One region of the Lelliottia jeotgali genome, then DNA from elsewhere that is predicted to be linked to it. Evidence: predicted binding sites of a transcription regulator. Region 1 holds the regulator's gene; each other region holds the start of a gene.
What was found. Region 1 encodes PurR, which represses purine synthesis genes. Its sites were predicted from a motif close to CANGCAAACGTTTGCNTG; they were not measured.
Positions count from the first base shown of each region.

Region 2: pyrD (quinone-dependent dihydroorotate dehydrogenase) is a predicted target of PurR. The motif match lies at 3,481-3,498, and genes of this name have one in related genera.
Region 3: JBO43_RS13565 (nucleobase:cation symporter-2 family protein) is a predicted target of PurR. The motif match lies at 2,370-2,387, and genes of this name have one in related genera.
Region 4: pyrC (dihydroorotase) is a predicted target of PurR. The motif match lies at 4,340-4,357, and genes of this name have one in related genera.

Region 1 covers NZ_JAENMQ010000001.1:25,455-33,490, forward strand. Annotated here, with positions in the region: gene JBO43_RS00135 (riboflavin synthase subunit alpha) at 1-470, shown strand, start outside; gene cfa (cyclopropane fatty acyl phospholipid synthase) at 615-1,763, opposite strand; gene punC (purine nucleoside transporter PunC) at 2,060-3,259, opposite strand; gene punR (DNA-binding transcriptional activator PunR) at 3,374-4,285, shown strand; gene purR (HTH-type transcriptional repressor PurR) at 4,304-5,329, opposite strand; gene cydH (cytochrome bd-I oxidase subunit CydH) at 5,626-5,715, shown strand; gene JBO43_RS00165 (MFS transporter) at 5,878-7,044, shown strand; gene sodB (superoxide dismutase [Fe]) at 7,083-7,664, opposite strand; gene JBO43_RS00175 (C40 family peptidase) at 7,786-8,036, opposite strand, start outside.
Region 2 covers NZ_JAENMQ010000003.1:324,839-332,874, forward strand. Annotated here, with positions in the region: gene rlmKL (bifunctional 23S rRNA (guanine(2069)-N(7))-methyltransferase RlmK/23S rRNA (guanine(2445)-N(2))-methyltransferase RlmL) at 1-459, opposite strand, end outside; gene JBO43_RS10405 (YcbX family protein) at 559-1,671, shown strand; gene zapC (cell division protein ZapC) at 1,668-2,210, opposite strand; gene pyrD (quinone-dependent dihydroorotate dehydrogenase) at 2,377-3,387, opposite strand; gene ssuE (NADPH-dependent FMN reductase) at 3,635-4,210, shown strand; gene JBO43_RS10425 (sulfonate ABC transporter substrate-binding protein) at 4,203-5,153, shown strand; gene ssuD (FMNH2-dependent alkanesulfonate monooxygenase) at 5,150-6,295, shown strand; gene ssuC (aliphatic sulfonate ABC transporter permease SsuC) at 6,306-7,097, shown strand; gene ssuB (aliphatic sulfonates ABC transporter ATP-binding protein) at 7,094-7,861, shown strand; gene pepN (aminopeptidase N) at 7,980-8,036, opposite strand, start outside.
Region 3 covers NZ_JAENMQ010000006.1:132,703-140,738, reverse strand. Annotated here, with positions in the region: gene JBO43_RS13575 (4Fe-4S dicluster domain-containing protein) at 1-195, opposite strand, end outside; gene ygfT (formate-dependent uric acid utilization protein YgfT) at 192-2,132, opposite strand; gene JBO43_RS13565 (nucleobase:cation symporter-2 family protein) at 2,603-4,078, shown strand; gene JBO43_RS13560 (nucleotidyltransferase family protein) at 4,248-4,856, opposite strand; gene JBO43_RS13555 ((2Fe-2S)-binding protein) at 4,905-5,363, opposite strand; gene JBO43_RS13550 (molybdopterin cofactor-binding domain-containing protein) at 5,376-8,036, opposite strand, start outside.
Region 4 covers NZ_JAENMQ010000003.1:219,714-227,749, reverse strand. Annotated here, with positions in the region: gene JBO43_RS09910 (YceI family protein) at 1-142, opposite strand, end outside; gene JBO43_RS09905 (cytochrome b) at 144-710, opposite strand; gene JBO43_RS09900 (YceO family protein) at 973-1,086, opposite strand; gene solA (N-methyl-L-tryptophan oxidase) at 1,148-2,266, opposite strand; gene bssS (biofilm formation regulator BssS) at 2,383-2,637, opposite strand; gene dinI (DNA damage-inducible protein I) at 2,909-3,154, opposite strand; gene pyrC (dihydroorotase) at 3,228-4,274, opposite strand; gene JBO43_RS09875 (lipoprotein) at 4,414-4,974, opposite strand; gene mdtH (multidrug efflux MFS transporter MdtH) at 5,102-6,310, opposite strand; gene rimJ (ribosomal protein S5-alanine N-acetyltransferase) at 6,600-7,184, shown strand; gene JBO43_RS09860 (YceH family protein) at 7,194-7,844, shown strand; gene JBO43_RS09855 (Gfo/Idh/MocA family protein) at 7,847-8,036, shown strand, end outside.

The DNA of each region.
Region 1 (8,036 bases):
GTATTAGCTTTGACCTGATGAAAGAGACGCTGCGTATTACCAATCTCGGTGAGCTGGTGGTGGGCGATATGGTCAACGTCGAACGCGCGGCGAAATTCAGCGATGAGATCGGCGGGCATTTAATGTCGGGCCATATTATGACCACCGCTGAAGTGTCGAAAATCCTGACCTCGGAAAATAACCGTCAGATCTGGTTTAAAGTGCAGGATGCCTCATTAATGAAATACATTCTGTATAAAGGATTTATTGGCGTGGATGGGATTAGTCTGACGGTAGGTGAAGTGACCCCGACGCGTTTCTGCGTGCATTTAATTCCAGAAACCTTACAGCGCACGACCCTTGGCGCGAAAAAACTCGGCCATCGGATTAATATCGAAATTGATCCGCAGACCCAGGCGGTCGTGGATACCGTTGAGCGGGTTCTGGCGGCGAAAGAACTGGCAAGTAAATTGACGGCGCAAGACGAATAAAATAAACCCCGGATATCCGGGGGTTATTCATTGAAGATGACCTCGTTTGTTGCCGGGTGGCGCTGCGCTTACCCGGCCTACAAAACAACAAATTTCCCGGTTTTGTAGGCCCGTGCAAACGAAGTGCCGCCGGGCGATTTTCATTCACCGCGCCACGCGCAATCCATGCTCTACACCACGGCTAAACACCACCTGCCATAGCTGAATATCCCGCGCGCGAAATGCCCCTGCGCAGGCATTCAGGTAATAGCTGAACATCCGTTTGAAGCGTTCCGAATAGTTATCAGCGATTTCTGGCCATGCGGCCTGAAAACGTGAATGCCAGGCCATGAGAGTTGTGTCGTAGTCTGCGCCAAAGTTGTGCCAGTCTTCGACTATAAAGTGCGACTCACTGGCATCGGCAATCTGGCGAACGGAGGGCAGGCAGCCGTTCGGGAAGATGTATTTGTTGATCCACGGGTCAACCGAATGGTCCGTCTTTTTGGAACCGATAGTGTGTAGCAGGAAAATCCCCTCGGGTTTCAGGTTGCGGTCGGCAACCGTGAAATAGGTACTGTAGTTCTTCGGCCCTACGTGCTCAAACATCCCCACCGAGACAATACGGTCAAACTGGTCATCGAGGTCACGATAATCTTGCAGCAGAATGGTCACATCCAGCCCGGCGCAGCGCTCTTGCGCCATTTTTTGTTGCTCGGCGGAAATGGTCACGCCGACGACGCTGACGCCATAATTTTTGGCCATATAATACGCCAGTCCACCCCAGCCGCAGCCGATATCCAGGACCCTCATGCCGGGCTGAAGCTGCAGCTTTTCGCAGATTAAACGCAGTTTAGCCTGCTGTGCATCTTCGAGAGTGGTAGCGTCTTTCCAGTAGGCACAGGAATATTGCATGAAGGGATCAAGCATGCGGCTGAAAAGATCGTTACCCAGATCGTAATGTTCTTTGCCGACAATCCATGCCCGCTTTTTACTTTGCAGATTGAGCAATCGCGCAGAGGCGATACGCAGGGTATCTTTCAGGCGGTGAGGGAGCTGGTTTTCCAGCCCAGCGCGCAGAACGTTATGGAAAAACATATCCAGCCGTTCGCAATCCCACCAGCCGTCCATGTAGCTCTCGCCCAGACCGAGCGAACCTTCCTGCAGAACGCGTTTGAAAAAATCGGGGTGTTTTACCTGAATATCGGAGGGGGCAGACCCGTTAATCGCGACGCCCGCCCGACCCAGTAATTCATTGACGATCCGAAACCAGTCATTGTCCCGGACATTGACTTCTTCTATACACGATGAACTCATAGCTTCTCCATCACCTGCTGTGATCAGAACCTTCAAACAGCGTAGCCGTTTTTTATGGTTTGTGAGAAATCCCACGGTTTTTCCGTGAGGCTAATATCCGACGTAGAACAGAGGAAGGGAGATAACCCTTACCGAAAGGCCTTCCATGGTAAAACGGGAGCACTCCGGCTCCCGTTAACACATAATATTTATCGTATTTGTGTGAAGCAAATTTAGTATAGGCCGCAAAAATCGGTGATTCAACAGAAAGTTATTAGCAGCCTAATCACTGAAATGTCACATAATTGCTGGCGCGATTATGCCCGAGAGGATTCTGTCTGCGAAGTGACGTCAGACGAGTCCTGTGCCGAAGACTGCATGCGATAACCCAGCGCGGCGAGCAGTACGGTGGCGAGCATCACGCTGGTCGTTGTCATCAGCGGCGTGGCGATAAGCGCTGAAACAATCAAACTTGCCAGGAAACACAGCCCCAGTTGCAGGGTATTTTGCAGCGCAGCGGCGCGACCTGTCGCATGAGGGAACGGACGCAGCGCCTGAGCTACCACGATAGGGTAGATTGCACCGTTCGCCACCGCCATCACGCAGAAGGGGATCAGAATTTCAGTCAGCCCAACGTGCGGGATAAAGCCAACGGCCCAGGTCGCAATGACGCTGATTGCGAAGAGTACCAACAGCCACGGCAGCATCTGCTGTCCCTGCCATTTTTGCAGCGCCGCGCGGCAGCCGTAACCGCCGACCAGGAACGCGATGGTCTGCGGAACATAGCTCAGGCCGATCACCGCCGGACTGTAGCCCATGTCATGCAGAATAAACGGCGAACCGGTCAGCCACGCGAAGAAGCTGGCGGAACAAGCGGCGTAAACCAGTACGTTGCCACGATAGGCGCGTGAGCGCAGCAGTGACAGGAAGGTCACGCGGTCATCGTTGTTCTCAGCGGGTTTTGCTGGTGCAGGTTTGAGCGTAAACGCCGGTAACATCAGCACCAGTGTGATGATGAACAGCGTGGCGAAAATCGCCTGCCAGTCAAAGTGCACCAGGATCCAACTGCCGAGCAGGGGCGCCAGCGCCGGTGAAAGACCGACCAGCGGCATAATGGTGGCAAAAATGCGGTTCACGCGTGAGGCGGGATAGTAGTCGGTGACCAGCGCCTGCCAGGTTACGGCGGCCGCACACACCCCGAATGCCTGCACAAAACGTAGCACCAGCAGCCAGGTGGCATCGCGCACCCACAGCATCCCCAGACAGGCGACGGCAAAGATCGCCAGACCTAAAAGTAAAATGGGCTTGCGGCCATAGCGGTCGGAAAGCGGTCCCCACAGCAGCTGCGCTAAGGCAAAACCGGCGAGGAACAGGCTCAGGCTGGCGCTGATCGCGGCGGCAGGCGTCTGTAAATCTTCCTGCATCGCGGCGAACGCAGGCAGATACATATCGGTGGCCAAAAAGCCCAGCACGCTTAAACCGCCGAGCCAGATCAGAAATCCTTTGTTGGGTTGCATTGTTTTTATGTCCTAAAGAGGCAGGTATTCATTGGCGCAAAGTGTAGGGAGTGCAAAGTTCCTTGTGAAACGCTAATATTTGGTGGTTGCATTCAAAAAATTTGCAGGCAAAAAATGTGGTCTGAATATTCGTTAGAAGTGGTGGATGCGGTCGCGCGTAACGGCAGCTTTAGCGGCGCGGCCCAGGAACTGCACCGCGTTCCGTCTGCGGTGAGTTACACTGTGCGCCAGCTTGAAGAGTGGCTGGCGGTTCCGCTGTTTGAACGCCGCCATCGCGATGTCGTGTTGACGCCTGCGGGCGTGTGGTTTTTGAAGGAAGGGCGATCTGTTATCAAAAAAATGATGATCACCCGCGAACAATGTCAGCAGATTGCCAACGGCTGGCGCGGTCATCTCGCCATTGCGGTGGATAACATCGTCAAACCCGAACGCACGCGCCAGATGGTGGTCGATTTCTATCGCCACTTTTCAGACGTTGAGCTGCGCGTGTCGCAGGAGGTGTTCAACGGCGTGTGGGATGCGCTGTCGGACGGCAGGGTAGAGATGGCCATCGGCGCAACGCAGGCGATCCCGGTGGGTGGACGCTATGCGTTTCGGGATATGGGGGCGTTGAGCTGGACCTGCGTCGTCGCCCGCGATCATCCTCTCGCCGCGATAGAAGGGCCGCTGAGCGATGACACGTTGCGCAACTGGCCGTCGCTGGTGCTGGAAGATACGTCGCGATCGCTGCCGAAACGCATCACCTGGCTGCTGGATAACCAACGGCGCGTGGTGGCCCCTGACTGGGAAACCTCGGCGACCTGCCTGTCGGCTGGCTTGTGCGTCGGGATGGTGCCGGTGCATTTCGCACGTCCGCGTATAGATCGCGGCGAATGGGTGGCGTTAACCCTGGAAAACCCGTTCCCGGATGCAGCGTGTTGCCTGACCTGGCAGCAAAACGATATGTCACCGGCGCTGGAATGGCTGCTGGCCTATCTGGGAGATAGCGAAACGCTGAACAGAGAGTGGTTGAAGGAGCCGGAATAACCGGCCCCTCAGAGGCGATTAACGACGATAGTCGCGGAACGGACCGTCAGCGACGGAGCGGCGTTCAATCAGGCGCGGGTGGACTTCAATCGACTGTGACTCTTCACGTTTGCTGACGATGCGGTCCATCAGCATGTTAAAGGCGGTTTCACCCAGCGAGTCTTTCGGCTGGTGAATCGTCGTCAGCGCCGGAGTGAAGTAACGGGCGTTGCGCACGTTATCGTATCCGATTACCGAAATATCCTGCGGCACGCGTAAACCAAGCTCATCTGCTGCGCAAAGTGCGCCCATCGCCATAATATCGCCACCGATAAAGACCGCGGTTGGGCGATGTGACTGGGAGACAATCTGCTGCATCGCGCGATAGCCGGATTCCGGTTCGAAGTCGCCCTGCACGATCCAGTTTTCTGGCACCGTGATCAGCGCTTCTTCCATCGCTTTCATAAAGCCAGCCAGACGACCAGCACCAGTATTACGCTCCAGTGGGCCTGGGATCACGCCGATTTCGCGGTGACCGCGTTCAATCAGGTAACGGCCCGCCATATAGCCACCTTCAAAGGCGTTGTCGTTCACTGAATCGGTGAAATCGGCGCGGGTATCGCCCCAGTCCATGACCACCATAGGGATGTGACGATACTCTTCGAGCATCGACAGCACGGATTCCGGATATTCAGAACACATTACCAGCAGGCCATCGACGCGCTTTTGCGCCATCATCGACAGGTAAGCACGCTGTTTTTCCTGGCTGTTCCAGGCGTTACCCAGGATCAGGGTGTAGCCCTTCTGGAAACAGTTTTTCTCAACCGCTTCGATGATTTCCGCAAAATAGGCGGCTTCGCTGCTGGTCGCCAGCAGTCCGATCGATTTAGTGTGATTCACTTTCAGGCTGCGCGCTACGGCACTTGGGGAGTAGTGCAGTTCTTTGATAGCTGCCCACACGGCGTTGCGCGTCTCTTCCGCAACAAAACGTGTTTTGTTAATTACATGTGATACGGTTGTAGTGGAAACGTTTGCGCGTTTCGCCACATCTTTAATTGTTGCCATTACATGTCACTCCAGACCATATCTTAAACTCCTGAAATACTTAAAGGTAAACGTTTGCCTTCTCTCACCCTTATCTCGCAATGTGAATTGCGATACGCCGGGAAAACGACTCAAAACGTCAGGAGGGGGTCAGTGGCCGGTACGCTTATAAATTTAGCGTGGAATTTTGTCTTATCTTGATGAAAAGGGGAAGCGCAAAAACGGTTATCAGTCTAAATCCAGGAAGATTTTTGGGGTAAACTGTGTAAAAATGAGCAAGCTCACTTTTCGTGGGGTGATTAAAAGGAGAAAAATTGATGAGTGCCGATCTTAAGTTTTCGCTGACCACTACCGTTATTGTGCTGGCTTTGATTGTTGCAGCAGGTCTTACCGCAGCCCTGCACTGATTTAAACGGGGGAGAGTTCTCTCCCTCGTCTCTTCTCCCGATTGTTACTCATCCCGCAAAAATCTTTTGCTAATTTGTTAACTTCTCATTTTTTGTGATTGATGTCATGCTTTTGACATCTTAGTCCCGTGTCGCGCGATGACACGGTTTGCGGAGTTAACAATGAAAATCAACTTTCCCTTGCTGGCCCTGGCGATTGGCGCTTTTGGCATCGGCACTACCGAGTTTTCCCCGATGGGACTCCTGCCGGTGATCGCCAAAGGCGTGGACGTCTCTATTCCGGCAGCGGGTATGCTCATCAGCGCTTATGCGATAGGGGTGATGGTCGGTGCGCCGCTCATGACCTTGCTGCTCTCACATCGCGCCCGCCGCAATGCGCTGATCTTCCTGATGGCGATTTTTACCCTCGGCAACGTGCTGTCGGCGATTGCGCCGGATTACACTACGCTACTGCTGTCGCGCATTCTGACCAGCCTGAACCACGGCGCGTTCTTTGGTTTAGGGTCGGTGGTAGCCGCGAGCGTAGTGCCAAAACACAAGCAGGCTAGCGCGGTGGCGACCATGTTTATGGGCCTGACCATCGCCAACATTGGCGGCGTTCCGGCGGCGACATGGCTCGGTGAAGTGATTGGCTGGCGCATGTCTTTCCTCGCAACGGCCGGACTTGGCGTGGTGGCGATGGTCGCACTGTTATTCTCTCTGCCGAAAGGCGAGGCAGGCGAGCGCCCGGATGTGCGCAAAGAGCTGTCGGTGCTGGTGCGTCCACAGGTGCTGTCTGCTCTGTTAACGACGGTGCTCGGTGCAGGCGCGATGTTCACGCTCTACACCTATATCTCTCCGGTGCTGCATGACATTACCCATGCGACACCGCTGTTCGTTACGGGGATGCTGGTCCTGATTGGTGTCGGTTTCTCGCTGGGTAACTATCTTGGTGGCAAGCTGGCGGATCGTTCTGTGACCGGCACGCTGAAAGGATTTCTGACTCTGCTGATCGTGATTATGCTCGCCATTCCGTGGCTGGCGCGCAATGAGTTTGGTGCGGCCATTGCGATGGTGGTGTGGGGGGCTGCGACCTTCGCGGTGGTTCCACCGTTGCAGATGCGCGTGATGCGGGTGGCGCACGAAGCTCCCGGTCTGTCGTCTTCCGTGAATATCGGTGCCTTTAACCTCGGCAATGCACTTGGTGCGGCTGCGGGTGGGGCGGTGATTTCGGGCGGGCTGGGGTACAGCTTTGTTCCGGTAATGGGGGCAATTATCGCCGCACTGGGTCTGTTGCTGGTCCTGACGTCGGGGCGCAAACAGCCGGAACCCGTTAGCGTCACCGAGTAATCAAAAAACGCAGAAGGGCTGCCCCTTCTGCGTCTCAGTTATGCAGCGAAGTTTTTCGCCACAAATTCCCAGTTAACCAGTGCCCAGAAGTGCTCAAGGTAGTTCGGGCGAGCGTTACGGTAATCGATATAGTAAGCGTGCTCCCACACATCGACGGTCATCAGCGGTTTGGCGCTGGTGGTCAGTGGGGTGCCTGCGTTAGAGGTGGAAACGATAGCCAGTTTGCCATCCGCCTCTTTTACCAGCCACGTCCAGCCAGAACCGAAGTTCTTAATGGCTGCGTCAGTAAACTTCGCTTTAAAATCAGCAAAGCTGCCGAAGGCCGCATTAATCGCCGCAGCCAGTTCACCGGTCGGTTCACCGCCCGCGTTTGGCGCCAGGCAGTGCCAGTAAAACGTGTGGTTCCACACCTGAGCGGCGTTATTGAATACGCCGCCTTCAGAGCTACGCACGATCTCTTCCAGTGTTTTGCCTTCAAACGCGGTGCCTTTCACCAGGTTGTTCAGGTTTGTGACATAGGTCTGATGGTGTTTGCCGTAGTGGTATTCCAGGGTTTCCGCCGAAATGTGCGGAGCCAGGGCGTCTTTTGCATACGGTAATGCAGGTAATTCGAACGACATTGCTTCTCTCCTTATTATAGTTTGCGCATCAATAACCCTATTGAGTGCAGGGATAGAGTAGCAAATTGAAAGGGGAGGCAAAAGAGGAACTTACCCTGCTGGCGGAGCAGCAGGGCAGGGATTAGCGGATCGTTTTTGGCGTCATCACGCGGCGTGCGCCGACGTAGTGGCGAACCCAATAATCTTCGCTGAGGGAAGTGATTTGAATATCCTGACCGCTACGCGGAGACTGAATGAATTTTCCGTTGCCCACGTAAACGCCTACGTGGTCAGCGGTGCCACGACCCTGAGTGCGGAAGAACACCAGATCGCCGCTTTCGAGTTCACCGCGATCGACGGACGCCGCATCGCGCAGGTGATACATCTCGTTTG
Region 2 (8,036 bases), on a different contig from region 1:
ATCCAGCGAGATATGTGCTGTCTCTTTATTCAGCCACACGTTAATGCGCAGATCGGGATTTTCACGATCAACGTTCGGACGCTCGAGATTTTTACGCGTGAAGCTGTCGACAATGGCGTCTTTCACTTTCAGCGCACCGTACTGGCTATTACGAATTTCGTCGTTCAGACCGCTGAAATGCACGGCAAAGGTCGCGCCTGGGGCGAAAATCTCTGTCCAGTCGGTCGCCTGTACGCCGAGGTACAGGTCAAGGTCGCTATAGACCTTACAGGCACCCAGCGGCAACATGATGCGCGACGCCAGGCGGCTCCACATCAGGCTCTGGTAAATAAGCCGCGTGTCGCCCTCAAAATGGACACCACCCTGAACCACCTGACACTCACGTGCGCCAAGGCTTTCCAGTTCAGTTTTTAACAGCTCTTCCAGCCCACGGGCCGTACTGGCAAACAGAGGATTCATATCGTCACTTATTACTCGTAGAAAATTGCTGCGCATTATAGCTAATATGTGCGCTATGTCCTAAAGTTGAGGGCTTATTTTCATTTGTGGGAGTGCGAAGTGGCGACGTTATCCAGGCTTTTTATTCATCCGGTCAAATCCATGCGCGGTATTGGCCTGACCCACGCGCTTGCTGACGTCAGCGGCTTTGCCTTTGATCGCATTTTTATGATCACCGAACCGGACGGCACCTTTATCACCGCCCGCCAGTTCCCGCAGATGGTGCGCTTCATTCCTGCTCCGCTACACGATGGCTTACATCTGACCGCGCCGGACGGTTCCAGCGCGATCGCGCGCTTTAGCGACTTCGCCGCCGTCGATGCGCCCACCGAAGTCTGGGGCAACCATTTCACTGCCCGCGTCGCCCCCGAAGAGATCAACACCTGGCTCAGCGGATTCTTTTCTCGCGCCGTACAGCTGCGCTGGGTCGGACCGGAACTGACGCGTCGCGTGAAGCGCTTCGAAGCGGTTCCCCTCTCTTTTGCCGACGGTTTTCCTTACCTGCTGACCAACGACGCCTCCCTGCGCGATCTGCAAAACCGCTGTTCCGCCAGCGTGCAAATGGAGCAATTCCGCCCCAACCTGGTGGTGACCGGCGCACAGGCCTGGGAAGAGGACACCTGGAAGGTTATCCGCATTGGCAGCGTGATTTTTGATGTGGTGAAACCCTGCAGCCGCTGCATCTTCACGACTATCAGCCCGGAGAAAGGTCAAAAGCACCCTTCCGGCGAGCCGCTGAAAACGTTGCAATCTTTCCGCACCGCGCAGGATAACGGCGACGTCGATTTCGGTCAGAACCTGATCCCACGCAGCAGCGGCGTGATCCGCGTGGGTGATGAAATCGAAATTCTGTCAACGGGACCGGCAAGAGTTTACGGTCACGGGCCGGAGGAAGAAGAAGAGCCAGAAGCGATCACCCAGCCGGTTTCGGCGGTGACCATTCAGTGGCAAGGCAAAACGCTGCCGGGAAATAATCAGCAGGTACTGCTGGAACAGCTGGAACAAGCGGGGATCCGCGTGCCTTATTCGTGTCGTGCGGGGATCTGTGGAAGTTGTCGCATCACCCTGGTCGATGGCCAAGTGACGGCGCTGAAGAAATCAGCGGTAAGCGAGGATGGAACCATTCTGTGCTGTAGCTGCATTCCGAAAACGTCTGTGCAGCTAGAGCTTTAAACGGCCTGTTCGAGACTGAACGAATCCATACGCAGTTGCGGTTTCAGTCGGTCATTCATCACTTTAATCGCATCACCCAGCTGCATTGTGCGCCCGGCAATCACCACGCCGGGTTGCGCCAGCAGGCACAGGGCGGCATTTTCGCCCGGCTCGACCACCAGCAAACTCACCTCTTCCGAGGTATCACTCAGATTGACGCAGGCCGCATCACCGGTGATCGGCGACAAGGACTGACCGTGAGCGAGGAAGTGCCAGCTTTTTGGCATCTGCGGTTTCAGGAAGCGGATCGCCACCAGCGCATTCAGCACCAGCTCGGCGCGCTGCTCTTTAGAGAGGATCAGATCGCGACATTTCTCTTCAAACGAGAAAAACAGCGCCGCATCGTCAACACAAAAGCCTGACGGCGCAAACGCATCCGGGGTCAGCATTCGGCGAGCGAAACGAGAGCGAAATAACATACCATTGGCTAAATCGAGCATCATTCGATCGTGCTCATCGCAAAAATACCAGCGCCAGTTATCGTCAGGTTTTATTCGCATTTTCCTCTCCTTCCCCACAACGTCCTGTTCTTAAAATGTCCGAATTGTCGCTTCGTTTTATAACATCAATAATAAAAGACCATAATGTCTAAATAAGCAACAAAGACGGAATATAAAACAACCAGGGCTGGAAATAAAGCCCTGGTTGTCTGATATGGAGAAAAGATTAGATATGATTAACGATTTCTTTAATCAATTGTGGGCCTTTAAAAATAAAGCCGGAATAGATTTGCACCAGCGACGCACCCGCCGCCATCTTCTCGCGGGCCGCGATGACAGAGTCGATGCCACCCACGCCGATGATCGGTAAGCGACCCTTTAATTCCGCCGACAGCGCGCGAATAATTTCGGTGCTTTTTAATTGTACCGGACGACCGCTTAAGCCACCCATTTGGTCACAGTTTTTCATTCCCTGAACCAGGGAGCGATCGAGTGTCGTATTGGTGGCAATAACACCATCAATATTATGGCGAACCAAACTGTCGGCCACCTGGATCAATTCTTCGACAGAAAGATCCGGGGCGATCTTCACCGCGATCGGAACATATTTATGATGGGTATTCTGCAGCTCATTCTGCTTATTTTTGATCGCACTTAAGAGATCGTCCAGCGCTTCGCCATATTGCAGCGTACGCAGGCCTGGGGTATTTGGCGAAGAGATATTAATCGCAATATAACCGGCGTAGGCATAGACTTTTTCCATACAAATCAAATAGTCATCTTTCCCCTGCTCCACCGGCGTATCTTTATTTTTGCCGATATTAATTCCGAGCACGCCGTCAAAATGGGCTTTTTTCACGTTCTCTACCAGGTGATCAACACCGTGGTTATTAAAGCCCATCCGGTTGATCAACCCTTCGGCTTCAACCAGGCGGAACAGGCGCGGCTTGTCATTCCCGTCCTGCGCGCGCGGCGTCACGGTGCCGACTTCAATGGAGCCGAACCCCATCGCGCCCAGGGCGTCAATGCATTCGCCGTTCTTATCGAGGCCTGCTGCCAGCCCCAGAGGATTTTTAAACGTCAGGCCCATGCACGAGACAGGTTTTTCCTGCACTTTCTGGCGCACCAGCGCTTCAAGAGGCGTTCCTGTAATGCGGCGTAACTGCTGGAATGTCAATTCATGAGCGCGCTCGGGATCGAGCTGAAAAAGGGCTTTACGAACGAAGGGGTAGTACATGAACTCTCCTGGATTCCGGTGTGCAAACCGGACACGGATTATCTGCGATCGCGCCGTGAAAGGGAATTGACCTGCGGCAAAAAATCATCGTAAAGCGCAATCGTTTCCCTTTCTGCTTCTTTCTTATGCAATTTTCGGCATTTTAATTTCAGATAAATCATTTAGTGGAATAACCCTGCAATGTCACACTCGTGAAAATTGTTATGAATGTTAGATAAAAGCAAACAAATAGTTATAAGGAGAAAGCATGCGCGTCATCACGTTGGCCGGAAGTCCGCGTTTCCCTTCACGCTCTAGCGCTTTACTGGAATATGCCCGCGAACAGCTCAATTCACTGGGCGTTGAGGTATGTCACTGGAATTTGCACAACTTCGAGCCGGAAGATCTGCTTTATGCGCGCTTTGATAGCCCGGCGCTTCAGGCGTTAATCGAACAGCTTAAAGGGGCTGATGGCTTGATTGTGGCGACACCTGTCTATAAGGCCTCTTTTTCCGGTGCGCTGAAAACGCTTCTCGATTTACTGCCTGAACGTGCGCTCGAAGGGAAAGTGGTTCTCCCTCTGGCGACCGGCGGCACCGTCGCACACATGCTGGCGGTAGATTACGCACTCAAGCCAGTGCTGAACGCGCTGAAGGCGCAAGAGATCCTTCACGGCGTATTTGCCGATGATTCTCAGGTTGTCGATTACCAGCATAAACCGCAGTTCACGCCGAATTTACACCTGCGCCTTGATAGCGCGCTAGAAACCTTCTGGCAGGCATTGCATCGTCGTGATGCTCCCGTCCCCGCCTTTGGCCGTCTGAAAGGAGTCGCTCATGTTTAAAGCTCTTATCACCGCTCTGCTCGCCGTTTCTGCTCTGGCACAGGCGGCGGAACCTGCGCCGGAAAGCCTGCGTATTGGCTACCAAAAAGGCAGCGTCAGTATGGTGCTGGCGAAAAGTCATCAGCTGCTGGAAAAGCGCTACCCGGACACTAAATTCTCTTGGGTCGAGTTCCCTGCCGGACCGCAGATGCTGGAGGCGTTGAACGTCGGCAGCATTGATTTAGGCAGTACCGGCGATATTCCGCCGATTTTTGCCCAGGCCGCTGGCGCTGATTTGGTCTACGTTGGCGTAGAGCCACCGAAGCCGAAAGCGGAAGTGATTCTGGTGCCTGAGAACAGCCCGATAAAAACCGTCGCGGATCTAAACGGCCATAAAGTCGCGTTCCAGAAAGGTTCCAGTTCGCACAATTTACTGCTGCGCGCACTTCAACAGGCGGGCCTGTCGTTCAACGACATTCAACCCATCTATTTAACCCCGGCGGATGCCCGCGCAGCGTTCCAGCAAAATAATGTGGATGCCTGGGCAATCTGGGACCCGTATTACTCCGCCGCGTTACTGCAGGGTGGCGTTCGGGTGCTGAAAGATGGCGAAACGCTGAAACAGACCGGTTCTTTCTACCTTGCCGCTCGCCCTTATGCCGAAAAGAACGGTGAATTTGTTCAGGGCGTGCTGAATACCTTTAGCGAGGCAGATGCGCTCACTCAGAGCCAGCGTCAGGAAAGCATCGCCCTGCTCGCCAAAACGATGGGTCTGCCAGAGCCGGTGATCGCAAGCTATCTGGATCATCGCCCGACGACAGTGATCAAACCCGTCGACGCCAAAACCGCCGTCCTGCAACAGCAGACCGCGGATCTTTTCTACGAGAACCATCTCGTGCCGAAAAAAATCGATATTCGCGACCGCATCTGGCAACCCTCTGACAAAGAAGGATCGAAATCATGAGTCTGAATCTATTCTGGTTTTTACCGACCCACGGTGACGGGCACTATCTTGGAACCGAAGAGGGTGCCCGCCCAGTGGACTACGGCTACTTGCAGCAAATTGCGCAGGCAGCGGACAGAATCGGCTTTACCGGTGTGCTAATCCCGACAGGACGTTCCTGCGAAGATGCATGGCTGGTCGCGGCATCGATGATTCCAGTCACACAGCGGCTGAAGTTTTTGGTCGCCCTGCGCCCGAGCGTCGTTTCACCTACCGTCGCTGCCCGTCAGGCCGCAACGCTTGACCGGCTTTCCAATGGCCGCGCTCTGTTTAACCTTGTCACCGGCAGCGACCCGCAGGAACTTGCGGGTGACGGGGTGTTTCTCGATCATACGGAACGCTACGAAGCATCAGCAGAATTTACCCGCGTCTGGAGACGTTTGCTGGAGGCTGAAACCGTCACTTACGAGGGCAAACATATTCACGTGCGCGATGCGAAGCTGCTGTTTGCGCCGGTCCAGCAGCCACGTCCCCCGCTCTACTTTGGTGGCTCATCGGATGTGGCGCAGGATCTGGCCGCCGAACAGGTTGATCTGTATCTGACCTGGGGCGAACCGCCGGAGCAGGTGAAAGAGAAAATTGAGCAAGTTCGCGCCAAAGCCGCCGCGCACGGGCGCAAAGTGCGTTTCGGCATTCGTCTGCACGTCATCGTGCGGGAAACCAATGCGGAAGCCTGGCAGGCCGCCGATCGTCTGATTTCGCACCTTGACGATGAGACCATCGCCAAAGCGCAGGCCGCACTGGCGAAAACCGATTCCGTAGGGCAGCACCGGATGGCTTCTCTTCATAACGGCAAGCGGGAGAATCTCGAAATCAGCCCGAACCTGTGGGCGGGTGTAGGGCTGGTTCGTGGCGGAGCGGGTACAGCGTTGGTAGGCGATGGCCCAACGGTCGCGGCACGAATTAACGAATATGCGGATCTCGGTATCGACAGTTTTATTTTGTCCGGCTATCCACACCTGGAAGAGGCGTACAAAGTCGGCGAACTGCTGTTCCCGCATCTGGATGTCTCGATCCCCGAAATTCCACAGCCGCGCCCGCTCCAGCTTCAGGGCGAAGCCGTGGCGAATGAGTTTATCCCGCGAAAAGTCGCGCAGAGCTAACGAGGTCCGTATGGCGAACCCATCCCCAAAATGGCTGCTGAGGCTGGCCCCCTGGTTTCTGCCCGTCGGCATCGTGATTGTCTGGCAACTCGCCTCCTCCGTGGGATGGTTGTCGAGCCGTATTCTGCCCTCTCCGGAGGGCGTGGTGGAAGCGTTCTGGTCACTCAGTTCCAGCGGTGAGCTGTGGCAACATCTGGCGATCAGCTCCTGGCGCGCGCTGATTGGTTTTTCCATCGGCGGCTCGATTGGCCTGACGCTGGGCCTTATCAGTGGCCTGTCCCGCTGGGGCGAGCGTTTGCTGGATACGTCAATCCAGATGCTGCGTAATGTGCCGCATCTGGCGCTGATCCCGCTAGTGATTTTGTGGTTTGGCATCGATGAGAGCGCCAAAATTTTCCTCGTCGCACTCGGCACCCTATTCCCGATTTACATCAACACCTGGCACGGCATTCGCAACATCGATCGCGGGCTGGTCGAGATGGCGCGCAGCTACGGTTTATCCGGCTTTTCGCTGTTTATTCATGTGATCCTGCCGGGCGCGCTGCCGTCGATCATGGTCGGGGTGCGGTTTGCGCTCGGCCTGATGTGGCTAACGCTGATCGTCGCAGAAACCATTTCGGCGAACTCCGGCATCGGCTATCTGGCGATGAACGCCCGTGAATTTCTGCAAACCGACGTGGTGGTGGTTGCCATCATCCTTTACGCCCTGCTCGGCAAACTCGCCGACATCAGCGCCCAGTGGCTGGAGCGTAGCTGGCTGCGCTGGAATCCGGCCTATTCCACGAAGGAGGCGAACGCATGACTACGGCTCGTTTAAACCAAGGCACGCCGCTCCTGCTTAACGGCGTCAATAAACGCTATGGCGATAACACAATCCTGAATGCCTTAGATTTGCATATTCCCGCCGGACAATTCGTTGCCGTAGTCGGGCGCAGCGGTGGCGGAAAAAGCACCTTATTACGACTGCTTGCCGGACTGGAGGCGCCTAACGGCGGCGAGCTGCTGGCGGGCAATACGCCGCTGGCGGATATTCAGGATGACACCCGGATGATGTTCCAGGATGCACGCCTGCTGCCGTGGAAAACGGTAATCGATAACGTCGGGCTGGGGCTCAAAGACAACTGGCGGGACAACGCGCGTCAGGCGTTGAGCGCCGTCGGGCTGGAAAACCGCGCGGGCGAATGGCCAGCCGCTCTCTCCGGTGGGCAAAAACAGCGTGTGGCGCTGGCGCGGGCGTTGATCCATCGCCCCGGCCTATTACTGCTGGATGAACCGCTCGGGGCGCTGGATGCGCTGATGCGCATTGAAATGCAGGATCTGATCGAGTCGCTTTGGCAGGAGCATGGCTTTACGGTGCTGCTGGTGACACACGATGTGAGCGAAGCGGTGGCGATGGCCGATAGGGTTTTGTTAATTGAGGAAGGCAAAATCGGGCTGGATGTGGCGGTGGATATTCCGCGCCCACGGCGTAAAGGATCGGCACGGCTGGCGGAGCTGGAAGCGGAAGTGCTGGAAAGAGTGATGAAACGTGGGGCGACCGAAGTGCAGGTCCGGCGTCACGGATAGAAAAAAGCCGGGCGGCGGCCGCATTCGCTAATGCCTGATGCCCTCACCCCGGCCCTCTCCCACAGGGCGAGGGAGAAAACACTAAAAACGGCAACTTGCGTTGCCGTTTTGCATTTACCTACGCCAGCGCCTTCGTAATCTTCTCGAACAGATCGCCCGACAGATTTTCCAGCCC
Region 3 (8,036 bases), on a different contig from region 1:
GCTCGGGCAAACCGCCACGCAGGGCGCGTTCTCGCACTGATGGCACATCACCGGAACGCTCAGGGTATCCAGGCGCAGCACGGTAAGTCGCGGCTGAAGTTTGCCGTCCGGCGCGCCGTTTTCCAGCGCGCAGGCCAATTCACAGGTCCGACAGCCAATACAGGCTTCCGGGCTGACGAAAATAAAACGGGTCATGCCTCCTCCTTACGCTCAAAGAGCGTGAGCATCTCCTGCGCCGCCTGACGTCCGGCCACCATCGCCGTGACCACCAGATCCGCGCCGTGAACGGCGTCTCCGCCCGCAAAAACCTTGTCGTTGCCGGTTTGCGTGGTGGCGCGATCTTTTCCGCCGGTACAAATTTGCCCCCAGCGATCAAGCTCGATCCCGTTCCCGCGCAGCCACGGCATATCGTGCGCCTGGAAACCAAAGGCCATGATCAGCACATCGGCAGGCAGTTCAAATTCCGATCCGGCCACCGGCTGTGGACGGCGGCGACCATCCGGGCCAGGCTCTCCCATCGCCGTGCGGATAAGCCCAATCGCGCTCACCTGGCCTTTGCGGTTGGACTGAATGAAGCGCGGCTGCACATTGAACTGAAAATCCACGCCCTCTTCACGCGCGTTACCCACTTCTTTCTTCGAGCCGGGCATACTTTGCTCATCCCGGCGATAGGCGCAGGTGACGCTGGCGGCCCCCCGACGGATGGCGGTGCGCAGGCAGTCCATCGCCGTATCACCGCCACCGAGCACCACCACGCGTTTGCCCTTGATTTCGGTCAGTGGATACTCAGCTATTTCTTCGAGTCCCATCACTTCGCGGGTATTGGCTATCAGGAAAGGCAGCGCCTGAATAACGCCCGGCAACGTTTCACCCTCCAGCCCGGCCGCCATCAGACCGTAGGTGCCAACACCGAGGAACACCGCGTCATAGTTGTCCACCAGCTCATTGAAGGCGATATCGCGGCCCACCTCCTGATTAAGGTGAAAACGAATCCCCATTTCACTGAAAATTTCGCGCCGCACCGCAAGAATATTTTTATCGAGTTTGAAGGGCGGTATGCCAAAGGTCAGCAGCCCGCCAATTTCCGGGTGGCGATCAAACACATCCACCTGCACGCCCGCGCGCGCCAGAATATCGGCACAGCCAAGCCCCGCAGGCCCGGCACCGATCACCGCTACCCGTTCTTTGCGGGGCGCGACCTCGCCAATTTTTGGCCGCCAGCCCATCGCCAGGGCAGTGTCGGTGATATAGCGTTCAAGATTGCCGATTGCCACCGATCCGCCTTCGTTTTTCAGGGTGCAGGCCCCTTCGCAGAGCCTGTCCTGCGGGCACACCCGGCCACAAATTTCCGGTAGCGAACTGCTCTGATGGCAAAGCTCAGCGGCCTCGATAATCTTGCCCTCATTCACCAGACGGATGAAATCTGGAATGGCGTTATGCAGCGGGCAGGTCCAGTTACACCAGGCTTTTTGCGCGCAGCTCAGGCACCGCTCGCTTTCATATCCGGCATCGCATTCTGCGAGCGGGCGATAAATCTCGTCGAAATGCTGTTTACGCTGTTCGGCGTCGACTTTTTTCGCCCCGATACGCGGCGGTTTATTCAACATATCCTGGCGTCGGATGCCGTGAGGTGGCTTCTGCTGTTGCCCCAGCGCCGAGCGAATTTGCCGCTCGCGGCGCAATTGGTTGAGCGCCTTTTCATCCACCAGGCTCAGTGCCTGTGTCGGACAGTTCGCCACGCAGGCCTGCTGCCCGGAGGCACTCTCGCTGCACAGATCGCATTTTTGCGCCAGCAACGGCGACGCATCGTCATTTGCCACCATCTCAATGGCACCAAACGGGCAGGCAATCACGCAGTTTTTACAGCCGATGCACGCCTCCTGTCGGAACTGCACGCTGTCATTGGCAAATAACAAAGCCTGAGTGGGGCAAACGGCGACGCAGGGGGCGTCATTGCAGTGATGGCAGGTGGTCGCACTGCTGGCATCGCGCTTAAAAATGACGTGAATGCGTGGAAGGAAATCACTCCGCTGCTGCGGCCAGGAATCCTGGTGATGAGAGAGAACGCAGGCGACTTCGCAGGCATGGCAGCCAATACAATTCGCCGCATCCGCGACAATAAATTTATTCATTTTCTTCCCTTTATTATTCTGAAGTAACTCAGGGAAGCTATGCAATTATCAGGCGATGTTTGATTACGGGATTATATGAAACGTTATTTTGCGAGCCATATCAAAAAGCCGCCCCAGAACATCATTACAGGCAGCCCTAACCTTTTGAAAATACGGACACAACCACTGATTAAAATACCATTATGAGAGATAATTTATCTCAATGTGATATCGCAGGGGAAAAGGTTTGGAATTCGCCTCGCAAACTTATTTCAGGGTATTTCATTATTTCAGGTAACGCGTGATTTAATTCACAGAATATATTCATCACACGTTGGCGTATTCATTTCTGGCACAGCTTACGCATAACACTCTCCGTGTGCGCAACATGCTGATGATCCCATCAGTGCAGGGAGGCTAAGGCCTTCGAATCGTAACTTCAGCCTTCAACCTAATCGGCGTGCTGGAGTCGTACAGGAGACAACCTTTTTATGAAAGACATGGCCATTCCGGCTCCACGAGCCACAGGGTCAACCGCTCCGGTTGACGAAATTCTGCCTATCACCCAAATGTTCCTCTATGGTCTGCAGCATGTGCTGGTGATGTACGCCGGCGCGGTGGCGGTTCCGCTGGTGGTGGGCAGCGCGGTGGGGCTACCGCCCGAGCATATTATTTTATTGATCAGCGCCGATCTGTTCGTCTGCGGCATCGCCACTATTATCCAGTCGATGGGCGCGACCCAGTGGCTGGGCTGTAAACTACCGCTGATTCAGGGATGTACCTTTGCGGCGCTGATCCCGATGGTACTGATCGGCAAGCAGTACGGTATGGGGGGTATTTCCGGGGCAGTGATTGTCTCCGGGATTTTCATACTTTGTTGCGCGCCCTGGATTAGCCGACTGATCCGTTTCTTTCCAAAAGTGGTGATGGGCGGGATCGTGACGCTGATCGGGCTGTCGATTATGCCCGTGGCAGGAGGCTGGATTGGCGGTGGCTCAAGCGAAATGGCCGGGTTCGGCGATCTGTTCTGCCTGCTGATGGGGGCCATCACCCTGGTGATTATCCTCAATATTTATACCTTCGCGTCGGGCGTGATTAAAAACACCTCTGTGCTGATCGGGCTGGTGATTGGCACAGTGCTATGGAGTTTCTTTAAACCACTCAATTTCAGCCTCGTCAACACCACCCCGTGGCTCCACCTGCCAACGATAATGCCCTTCGCAAAACCCGAATTTCACATTATCCCCGTCGCGCTGCTGTCGATGGTGATGGTCGTAGTGATGGTGGAAACCATGTCATCGATGATGGCCACGGGTGATATCGTGGGCAAAAAAGTGGATGCATTGATGCTGCGTAATGGCCTGAATACCTGCGGGTTGGCAACCACTTTCTGCGGCTTCTTTAATCTGTTTCCCTACGCCGCCTTTGCACAAAACGTCGGACTTATCGGCCTGACGGGCGTTCGTAGCCGCTATGTAGTCTCTGTCTCAGGAATGATTCTGGTGCTGATGGGCATTTTCTCCAAAATGGCGGCGCTGGTGGTGCTGATCCCGAAACCGGTGCTCGGCGGCGCGGGTATTGTGATGTTCGGGATGGTGGCCGTGTCCGGCATTCGCACGCTGGGGCAGGTGAACTATCGCAATAATAACAACGGGATGGTGGTGGCGTTAACCCTGGGCCTCGGCATGATGCCGGTGCTGGTGCCCAATCTGTTCAGTCAGTTCCCGCCGATGGTTCAGCTGTTTCTGCACAGCGGGATCACCATCGGGACGCTGACGGCGATTGTCGCCAACCTGACGCTGAACGGAAGCGTGCCTTTCCGCGTCTCCCACGATGCACTTGTGCCAGACCCGCTCCCGCCAAGCTCAGCGGCGCGTAATATGGCGGTGAGAACCGTACGGATGTGGCTGTTGCTACGTAAAGTACAAAAAGAGCAGCAGCTCCTGCAACAGGAAGAGAAAGGATGATCATTCGTCTCATTTTCTCGGCGATTGTTTTGGCGCTGCTGGCGGTTCCTGCCGTTCAGCAGGCCATCGCCCTGGGGCTGAGCAGCCGCTTCGGCTTCGGGTTACTGTTTTAACGAGTCAAAAAAATCGCCCCGATAGATGCACTACCGGGGCGATGCAGAAAAAATGATTACTTTGAAGTCATCGTGCAGACTCGACCACTCCATTGCGCGACCTGCGAATACTGCGCTGGCGTATCGACATCCCAGTGAATGCCCTGCTCTCTCACACTCACCACATGTGTTTCGATCTGATTGATTACGTCCTTAAGCGTGGTGCTTTCCGGCGCGTGCGCGATCAACACCTTGGCTCGCTGAGGCAACAAAATAGGATGTCCTTTGCCCCGATCGTGTCCAGGAATCAAACAGACATCCTGATTACCACCAAACCACAGGGTACGATAAACGGCGGGGGTGACTTCCGGCATATCCCCTAACGCGAGGAAAAAGCGCGAAGAGGTCAGCGCGGCGACCCCGCACTGAACCGACGAAAACATCCCCGCCTCGTAGTGAGGGTTCTGGATAACGTCGATGCGCGGATGATCCTGGTAGTACAGCGCCAGCTCATTGCCGCGATGTCCTGCCACCAGCACCACGCGATCGCAAAAAGATAACGCGCTGGCAAGCGCGCTATCGAGGATCGTCCCGTCGTCCCAGGGCATCATCAGTTTCCACTTTCCCATCCGGCTGGAGAGGCCCGCCGCCAGCATAACGCACTCTTTTGTTTGCCTGGTACTCACCCTCTTCTCCTCCGAAAACACCGCCTTGGCAGCGGTGTCGGTTCTCAATTACGCTTTCAGGACCGCTTTAATGGAAGTGATGATCGGCTGATAGCCAGTGCAGCGACAAAGGTTGCCCTCCAGCGCTTCTTTTAATTGGTCATCGTCGGGAGTGGGGTTCACATCCAGCAGCGCTTTGGTACTCATCAGCACGCCCGGTGTGCAAAAACCGCACTGCACGCCGCCATGACGGATAAAGGCATTTTGCAGTCGCTTGCCTACCGGATCGCGATACAGCCCTTCAACGGTCTCAATCTCTGCCCCGTCGCACTGGGCGGCCAGCAGCAGGCATGAGCACACCGATTTACCGTCGACAACAATTGTACAGGCACCGCACTCCCCGACAGAGCACCCTTCTTTGGTGCCCGTCAGTTGCAGGTCGTCACGCAGAAAATCGATCAGACGCTGGTTGTCTTCGACATCACGACAAACGCGAATGCCATTCACAATTAGCTCAATATGATTCATGGTCATGGCTCCTTATTTGCTCTGCTCTGTCATCACTTCCAGCAGCATCTGCCGGAACATATCGATAAATACCGGGATTTTGTACGGGGCAGACCAGCGCCCGCCAATCGCACCTTCAATCAGGGTATGAAGCACCTGCTCCGCATGCGCGATGGTGTCAGCCGTCAACGGTTTACCCACCAGAGCCTGCTCGACGACCGTCAAACGCTGCGGCTTGCTCATCAGCGCCCCATCCACCAGCCGACAAACCTGAATTGTCCCCGCCGCATCCACATGGAACTGGCCGGTTAAACTCTGGCGGGTGATGTTTAGGGCGTTTCGCCGCCCCAATTGTAGGTAACGCGTAGTCAGCGGCTGTTTGAGCGGAGCCGGAAGATGGATATGCGTCACCAGCTCATCGGGTTCGAGAGCGGTACGATATCCGCCGGTGACAAACTGGCTGACCGGCATTCGGCGCACACCCCGTAAACTGCGTAGTTCAACTTCTGCGTCGTAAATAATCAGCGGCGGCAGCGAGTCGGCACACGGTGCAGCGTTAACAATGTTGCCGCCGATAGTCGCGCGGTTGCGAAGCTGCAACGAGCCAACCGTGCGACAGGCGGTGACCAGCAGTGGATAACGTTCTTGAATCAGCGGATGTTTCACCAGGTCGCTAAAGCAGACGCCCGCCCCGACCGACACGCCACCGTTGACATCAGCAATCTCTTTTAACGCCTGCAACGCCGCGATATTCACCAGCGGCACGCCTTCGGATTTCATTCGCGCCTGAACCAGCACATCTGTGCCTCCGGCAATCGGAACGGCTCCACCGTCGGCGAGCATCGTGAGCGCCTCTTCCAGCGAGTGAGGGATTTTTAACGAAACCGAATTGAGACGATGGATCTGCTTTTTCTCTTCCGAGTCGAGCATCTGCTCGCTCTGACGTTCCGGCTTTTTCAGGTTATAGCCGAGCCTGACCTGCTCGAGCGTGAGCGGCAGGGTGCGGTTATGGCGTTCAATGGCAAAACTCACCGCATTGTTTAACGCCGCGGCACCCAGCTCCAACACCGGCTCGCCAATCACTTTCGCCCCCATCGGCCCGGCGTTATCATAATTCTCAACGGCGATGACATCGATGTGCGGCATGTCCTTGATGGTCGGTAGCAAATAAGTATCAAAGTTTTCCGACTTCACCACGCCGTGCTCGGTGTTGAAATCTTCCAGCATGCCGTAGCCGATCATCCCCTGCATAACGCCGCCATAGACCTGGCCGACGAACCCGACTGGGTTGATGACTTTGCCGACGTCGTGGGTCGCCACCACGTTATTCACCGTCACTTTGCCGGTGCGCGTGTCCACCGCCACGTCGGCTATTTGACAGCCATACACCCAGGTGAAGTACGGGCTGCCGCTGCCTTTTTCCTCATCCCAGTGGATATCCGGTGCTACGTGCCAGCCGTAGGATGACAGGTTCGCGCCGGTCGCTTTGGTCATATCAACCACCTGCTGGAAACTCAGGCTGTGTTCAGGATGATGGCGATGGAACACTCGCCCTTCGCGCCAGACCAGATCGTCATCGCTTCCGGCTTTCAGCGTCTCTTTGATCGCTGCCGCCATACGTTTTTTGATTTTAGTGACCGCGCTCAGAATAGCCTGACCGCCCATCAGCGTGCCGCGAGAAGCCACCGTTGAGCCGCCATCGGCAATCATCGCCGTCGCCGGTTCGCTGAACATCACCCGATCGAGCCCAATACCAAAGGCTTCCGCCGCCAGCAGCGACATGGTGGTTTGCAGCCCCTGCCCGTTTTCCGATACGGATGTGGAGATGTTGACGCTGCCGTCGGCATTCACTTGCATCAGCGCAGACGACGCATCCAGCCCTTCCGCCCCCAGCGAGCAACCGCGATGGCTTAAGGCCAGCCCAATGCCATAGCGAATCGGGCCGCCTTGCGCATTAATCTCCCGGTAGTGCGCCCGCTTGGCTTCAAACTCCGCCTTAATCAGTGATTTTTGCAGGACCTCTTCGGCAGAGACCGTATGTTTATCGAAGACCTGCCCCGCCATGCTGGTGTCGCCCTGCTGCAAGACGTTGCGCAGACGAAATTCCACGGGCGACATTCCGATAATTTCCGCCACTTCATCCATCAGGGATTCGTTAGCAAAAATCACCTGCGGCGCGCCGTAGCCGCGATAGGCCGAGGTGTAGTTATTGTTGGTATAGACGCCCGTCACATCGACGCGCACGTTGGGAATATTGTACGGACCGGCCGCCTGGACCGAGCTTCGCCAGGTCACAAACACCGTCTGCCCGGAGTAGCTTCCGCCGTCAGCGATAATGTCGATTTTCATCGCCTGAATGTGAGCGTTGTCATCCAGCCCGATGCGGTATTTCATTTTATAGGGATGGCGTTTATAGCTTTCCCGCATCGACTGTTCGCGGTTGTAGGTAAACTTCACCGGGCGCCCGGTCAGGTGGACGAGAAGGGCCGCGCGGCAGGCGAGATTATCAATGATGTCGTCTTTACCGCCAAACGAACCGCCCAACACCGAGCGTTTAACGTTGACTTTGGCCTGGGGAAGATCGAGATATTTGGCCACGATCCCGCGAATGCGGTGCGCATTCTGAATCGAGCCGGAAATGGTCATGATCTGCTCATTATCATCCAGATACGCCGTTATCGATTCCGGTTCGAT
Region 4 (8,036 bases), on a different contig from region 1:
GCCAGCTATAGCCCAGATGCTGAATACGGAAATTAACGAAGGCGTGTTGGCCCTCTTTATCAATTTTATAATCAGCCGCCACGGCAGAGCCGGTGGCAAATACCAGAGAACCTAACGCGATACCCAGCAGGTGTTTTTTCATTTTATACTCCAGAGTCAACCGACGATCGGCCCAGCATGCGCTTGAGCGTGGCGTCTTTATCGATGAAATGATGTTTAAGGGCCGCAAGGCCGTGAAGGACAGATAAAATCACGACGCCCCAGGCAAGCCATAGATGCACCTGGCCCGCCAGATCGGCCTGAGAGCCGGCGTCCGTGAGAGTTGCCGGAACGTCAAAAAGACCAAATACGCTAATCGGTTTGCCGTCTGCGGTGGAAATCAAATAGCCGCTGATAAAAATGGCAAACAGGACCCCATAGAGCGCGATGTGCGCACCCGCCGCGCTAATCCGCGTCATTTTGCTGTAGCTTTTCAAGGGCGGAGGTGGCGGAGAAAAGTGGCGCCAGACGAGTCGAACGACCAGAGTCATCATCAGCAGGATGCCAATGCTTTTGTGCAGTTCAGGAGCCTGATGGTACCAGCCGTCGTAATAGCTCAGCGTCACCATCCACAAACCTAAGCCGAACATGCCATAAACCGCGAGGGCAATTAACCAGTGCATTAGCATGGATATTAATCCATAGCGTGCAGAAGAATTACGCAGTTGCATAAAGATGACCGTCTCTAATTAATTTGAAGGGTAAACATGGCCTGTGAAGAATATTATTGCAAATGATATTTAAGTATTAGGATTATTCATTTTTCTATTTCAGTTATTTTGATTGTATCTTTGCATTTTGATTCAATGTATTCGTGGTTGAAGTGGGTTTTTTGACATCTTTACTGGCTTGCGGAGTGGGTGTTGGTTATCAAATAATTTGCGGTAGTTTCAGTTAATATAAAGTATTGTCAATTATCGTCAGCGCATCTTTTCAGAAAAATACAATATAAATAACATCGATGATTGCCAGTGCGGACCATAATAAAATATAGAGCATTAAATGCTCGCGTATATTATTAACCAGATAATCAAAAACCCTGCGCATCATTTCTGCTACCGACGATATAAAAAGAAAGGCTCCGAATCGTCGGAGCCTGAAGACAAGATTATCCGCCAAAACGCGCGAGAGAGAAGGGCGTCAGATCAAACTGTGGCGCGATTCCCTGAGCAAACTGCGCGGCTATCTCACCCAGCACAGAGGCAAATTTGAACCCGTGGCCGCTCAGCCCGGTGATCAGCAGCGTGTTGCTATGGCCTGGCAGCGTGTCGATGATGAAATCTTCATCTGGGGTGTTGTCGTAGGTGCAGGCGGCACCGTAGAGCAGCCCACCTACACCCGGCAGCACATGACGTAAGAAGCTAAAAGCCTCAGAACCATCGCCCGGTAAATCACCAAACGGTTTGCGCTCTTCCGGTGAGGAGATGATTTGCCCGCCGTTATGCTTGCCAATTTTGAGCGCATCTTTCTCGGACGGGAAGCCGTAGAACTGATCGCCGTTCGGCAGTTCGCCCGTAAACGCCGGGAATTTGTTCTGCGTACTGAAACGGCCATCGGCCTGGAACCAAGAGAAGACTTTACGCACTGGCTGAATCGGTAACTCAGGCATCAGCTTCGTGACCCATGTTCCGGCGCTCACCAGCAGGCGAGAAGCCGTGTATGGGCCTTCCGGCGTATCTACGGTCACGCCGTCGTCATGATGATGAATGGCGGTCACCGGGCAGTTAAACAGCTGCGCACAGCCTGATTGTTCTGCGAGGGATACCCAGGTTTTGATCGCGGTTTCGCAGTGCAGCACACCGGAGTTGGCTTCAAACAGCCCGATGTAATCTGCCGGGACAGTGATTTCTGGCCAGCGTTGGGAGATGGCACTCGCATCGAGGCGCTCAACGTCCAGATTGAACTCACGGGCGCTATGTTCGACGTTTGCCAGAAATTCCGAATGCGCAGGGCCGAGATTCACCACACCCGTGCGCTCAAAAATCTTATCCTCGCTCAGGGCTGATAATTCGTCCCATAGCGCTTGTGCTCTAAGCACCAGCGGAACGTAGCGCTCGCCTTCACCATAGGCGTGGCGAATAAGGCGGGTGTCGCCGTGGTGGCTGCCCTCTGCGTGCGGAGGAAGGTGGGCATCGATCATCAGGACGTTCAAGCCAGCTTTGGTGGCGTAATAACCCGCAGCAGAACCGACGGAGCCGCTGCCTAAAATAATCAAGTCGTATTTCATGAGAATCTCTTAAACCAGGACTTAAGTTGCAGAGTAAATAAGATGAAAGGCTTATTCAAGGGAGAAATAAATGAGGCACCGTTAAGGTGCCTGTTGAGTGAATGTAGGGCATAACATTAATGCCGACGATACTCATTTTCCTGGTAGTCGCCAGACTCTATTTTGGCAATGCCTGCCTCTAAAATAGAAATAAACTGGCGTGCAACATCTGTGGTCAGCCACAGTGTCTGACCAACTTCCGCTTCTTCACGGCTAGGCTGATTCGGGGTCTGGTAGTGCAAACGCAGCATCAGTGCATCGTAGCTGTCTACGGTACTGATATCCCATCCAACAAGCGGATGGGTCTGGATGACTTCATTATTCTTTTCCATCATAACCCCCGTAATACGTGTGATAAGACAACGACTGTGAGGTTCAATGCGTGTTTTTCTGAAGCAACTTCAGTATATCAATAAATAAGGGATCTGCAGGGGAAAATAAACAGGCAGCAACACATTTTTGTGCTTTTTAGGATTGTTTGAACAATAAACCGGCATCTTATTCACGTTTTTTTAAGAAGATACGCAATTAATTTGAACTTATTTAAAAAGGATAAAAAAAGCCGGGGCGACCCGGCAAAAAATGACAATGAGGGAGAAATAATTAATCTGTGATGAACCAGTCGTCGGCGCTTTCCCACGTTTCTTGCAGGATTTCGCTAATACGATCTTTATCATCTTTTGCCCCACCGAGTACGGAGAGATTATTGGCGGTGGCGTAACGGACGGTGACGGCTCCTTCGCGATCGGGGAAGGTGTCGTTGATGCGTCGGGATAATTCTCCGGCCAGCGCGTCCAGCGCGCCAGCAGGCAAAACGGTTGTTTTGGCGATAGTCACTTCAATACGCATAATTGCCCCCTGTGTAACGTACTGTTTATTTATACAGGCATTGTATAAGACATACAACAGGGGGCGACAAAAATTAGCGTTTAACTGTCCAGTTCACCGTTTCACCGGCCAGGAATGGGATCAGCGTGTCATCTGTCAGAGCGATGGATTCTTCGACCTGACTCTCTTTACGCTCCAGTTCGATAAAGGTTTCATTCACCGGCAGACCGTAGAAGCGTGGACCATTGAGGGAACAGAAGGCTTCGAAGTGTTCCAGCGCGCCCATCTCTTCAAATACGGTGGCGTAGCTTGCCAGCGCCGTTGGGGCGTTGAAGCAGCCCGCACAACCACAGCTGGCTTCTTTACGATGACGTGCGTGCGGCGCAGAGTCGGTCCCGAGGAAGGCACGGGTAAAACCGCTGGCAACCAGCTCACGCAGCGCCTGCTGGTGGATATTACGCTTGAGGATTGGCAGGCAGTACAGGTGCGGGCGCACGCCGCCGACCAGCATGTGATTGCGGTTGAACATCAGATGCTGTGGGGTAATGGTTGCGGCCAGCAATTCGTTACCGTCGCGCACGTACTCTGCCGCATCTTTGGTCGTGATGTGTTCAAAGACCACTTTCAGCCCTTGCAGACGCTGGTGCAGCGGCTCCATGACGGTCTCAATGAAGCGAGCTTCACGATCAAAAATGTCAATGTCAGGATGCGTGACTTCGCCGTGGATCAGTAGCGGCATACCCAGTTTTTCCATGCGCTCCAGCACCGGCATAATCGCGTCTGTGCTGGTGACGCCGTGACTGGAGTTGGTCGTGGCATTGGCCGGATAGAGCTTGGCGGCGGTAAACACGCCCTCTTTAAAGCCGCGTTCCACCTCGTTCGGATCGAGGGAATCAGTCAGATAGCAGGTCATCAGCGGAGTAAAATTGTGGCCAGCAGGAACAGCGTCGAGGATGCGCTGGCGATAGGCGATCGCGGCATCAACGGTGGTGACTGGCGGAACCAGGTTAGGCATGACAATCGCGCGGCCATAGATTTCGCTGGTGTAGGGGACAACGGTTTTCAGCATGTCACCATCGCGCAGATGGATATGCCAGTCGTCAGGGCGGCGGATTTTCAGAACCTGGGGATGTGCAGTCATTGATATGCTCCGGCTTATCAGGAATCAGTCATAAGGATGGCTGTTTTTGCCGGACACAAATCATATGCGGAAACGTTTTCGTTTGCACACATTTCCGTAAAATGTGCGTGTAAAAAAGGGCGCCTTAGCGCCCTCAGTGTTAATCCGTGAACGGAATGATAATTTCACCCGGTTTCACTTCGATGCCCTTGGCATATTTTTTCGCCAGGGCCTCGCCTTTGCTTCGGTCTTCGCTCAGCACATACGCAGGCTGCTGATTAAAATAGTTGCGCAGCGACTGGTTCAGATACGGCATTAGCGTTTGCAGCACCGGTTTCATTTTTTCCGGCGTCACTTCGGCGTCCACGATCTCCATCTCTTGCAGATAAATCGCGCCTTTTTCTTTGTTGAACACCGGCAACGCTTTCAGCTTCAGTTTGATGTTGGCTTTCTGGCTGCCGAAAAGAGAGTTCATATCCAGTTTGGCATCACCTGACAGGGTGACTTTGTTTGGCTCTTCTCGCCCAATCTGGCTGACGAGATGATTCAGTACGATATGGGCATCGGCAACGCCAGGTACGCCGATATCCTTAGAAAAATTATTGTGTTTTTCCAGCGCCTGATTAATTTCCTGCTCACTCACGCTGTAGTGGGTAAGCTGGTTACAACCGACCAGCAGGCCACTGATAACGAAAGCAGCAGCAATGACAATCTTCTTCATGGGGTTCCTCAACATGATGTCGGCGCGTATGTCCTGACGCCTCAGTATGTCAGGCGGGTATAGCAGATACCAGCAGAAAAACCTGATAATCAGGGGCGAAAGAGGACCTTTCGCCCGAAGTGTTTCTTTATGCACCCGGCTCCAGCATCCCGCTGGTACTGCGTTTTGGGCTGAACTGCCACCACAGGGCGATGAGCGTAATAAAGCCCACGACGCCCAGCATCATCCACGGTAACTCGGGTTGATTTAATTCTTTGCCCGCATCAAACAGCCAACCGCCACCGGCGTATCCCAGCGCGCCGCCAAAGGCCAGACCCAGACGGCTAAAGCCCATGTAACTGCCACGGGCGCGGGGATCGGCAAGGCCCGCGCTGAGTGTTTCACGGGCCGGTTCAGCAATGATCGACCCAATGTAAAAGGTACAAATCAGAATAAACAGCTGTTGCAGAGTGCCGACTAAACCAATCGGCATCATGCTCAGAGTCATCAGTAACAGGCCTGCCATCAGGCGATGCTCAAGACGAAAACGTTTTTCACTCCAGCGCGCGATAGGGTAGAGCAGGGTAAGCGACAGGCAGGCTTCAATGGCGTACATCCATTTGACCGCCGCAGGTGATCCCGCGATGTCGTTGACCATAATCGGCAGCATCAGCATGACTTGTACTGCCAGCATGTAATACCCGGTCAGTGTCAGCACATAAGTGACAAACCGTTTATCCGCCAGCACGCGACCCAGCCCTTCGCGGACCGGCGCTTTCACCGTCGAGAGTTTCCAGGCCGGCAGTAGCCAGGCGTTAAACCCAGCGCACAGGATAAACAGGACCGCGCCGGTGACACACACCAGGCGGAAGTCGTATTGCAGCAGCCAGCTGCCGAGCAGCGCACCGACCACCGCACCGGCGCTGTCCTGCATCATCAGCAGAGAGAAAAAGCGACCGCGATGCTGCGGGCGAATCAGTTTGACAACCAGCGCGGTGCGCGGCGGGTCAAACAGGGTGCCGCCAATCCCGGAAAGGAAGCAGGAGAACCACAGTAGCCACGGATCGTGAGCGATGCCCATAGTGGCAAATCCTGCTGCACGCAGCAGCATGCCGGTAACGATCATCGGTTTTGCGCCAAAGCGGTCGGCAATCGCACCGCCAAACACCCCCAGCCCCTGCTGGACAAACTGACGCAATCCCAGCGCAATGCCGACCATTAATGCCGCCCAGCCCATTTGATCCACAAAGCGAATGGAGATCAGCGGGAACACGACAAAAAAGCCGAGCACGACCAGCATGTTATCGACGAGCAGGAAATATTTACCCAGGCTCCTTGCCTGTGATACGCGGGACATCTTCCCTCCAGAGGGGAAATACATCTCATCTTTCGGGCTTTCCAAAAAGGAGCCTGAAGACTTAGATGTATATAAAGGTGAGCACGCTAATATTCTGCGGGGTTAGCGTCTTTTTTCCCACCCATCCAGCGACAATATTTTTTTATCAAAAGGGTGGTTTGATTCAGCTTTTTAATCGAATTTTGTGAAATCAGTAAAAAAGGATATGTCACTGTTTTCACAGAAAGCACAGGCACAGGTATAGTAAAGCTAACAGCTAGAGCAGAAGTGACGGGAAGGAGTGGTATCGATGTTTGGCTATCGCAGTAATGTGCCAAAAGTGCGCCTGACAACAGACAGACTGGTCGTCCGTCTGGTGCATGAGCGTGATGCCTGGCGTCTGGCGGATTATTACGCCGAGAATCGCCAGTTTTTGAAGCCCTGGGAGCCCGTTCGGGATGAAAGCCACTGTTATCCCTCTGGCTGGCAGGCTCGCCTGAGCATGATTGCCGAATTTCACAAGCAGGGCAGCGCTTTTTATTTCGCCCTGCTGGACCCGGAAGAGAAAGAAATTATCGGCATTGCCAATTTTTCCAACGTGGTGCGCGGATCGTTTCACGCCTGTTACCTCGGCTATTCCATCGGTCAGAAATGGCAGGGACAGGGATTAATGTTTGAAGCCCTGACCAGCGCGATACGCTATATGCAGCGTTCGCAGCACATTCATCGCATCATGGCCAACTATATGCCGCACAATCAGCGCAGCGGCGATCTGCTGGCGCGCCTCGGGTTTGAGAAAGAAGGCTATGCGAAAGAGTATCTGTTGATCGACGGCGAGTGGCGTGACCACGTGCTGACGGCGTTAACCACCAAAGAATGGACCGCAGGTCGTTAAGGAGAAAAGATGAAATACCAGTTAACTGCCACAGAAGCGCGCGTCATTGGCTGCCTGCTGGAAAAACAGGTCACCACGCCAGAGCAATATCCGCTGTCAGTCAATGCGGTAACGATGGCCTGCAACCAAAAAACCAACCGTGAACCGGTGCTCAACCTGAGCGAGCATGAGGTGCAGGAGCAACTGGATGAATTGGTCAAACGCCACTACCTGCGCACCGTGAGTGGGTTTGGTAATCGCGTCACCAAATATGAGCAGCGTTTTTGTAATTCCGAGTTTGGCGATCTAAAACTGAGCAGTGCCGAAGTGGCGGTGATCACCACCTTGTTATTGCGTGGGGCGCAAACGCCGGGTGAATTACGATCCCGCGCAGGAAGAATGCATGAGTTCAGCGATATGCAGGAAGTGGAGCAAACGCTGGAAAATCTCGCGACCCGTGAAGATGGCCCGTTCGTCCTGCGTCTGGCGCGTGAGCCGGGCAAACGCGAAAGCCGCTTTATGCACTTGTTTAGCGGGAATGTACAAACGCTGATTAACGTCGTAGAAGCGATCGCGCCTGCGGATGACGAATCGCTGACTACGCGCGTCGAAACACTGGAAAACGAAGTGGCTGAGCTGAAGCAACGTCTGGATTCTCTACTGGCACATCTGGGAGATTAACAGTGACAAAATTACGCATTGGCGTGGTCGGTCTCGGCGGGATCGCGCAAAAGGCCTGGCTGCCGGTACTCAGTGCCGCAACGGACTGGACGCTGGTGGGCGCATGGTCGCCGACGCGCGCAAAAGCGCTGCAAATCTGTGAAACCTGGCGAATGCCGTATGCAACGTCGCTTCTCGACCTGGCGCGAGAAT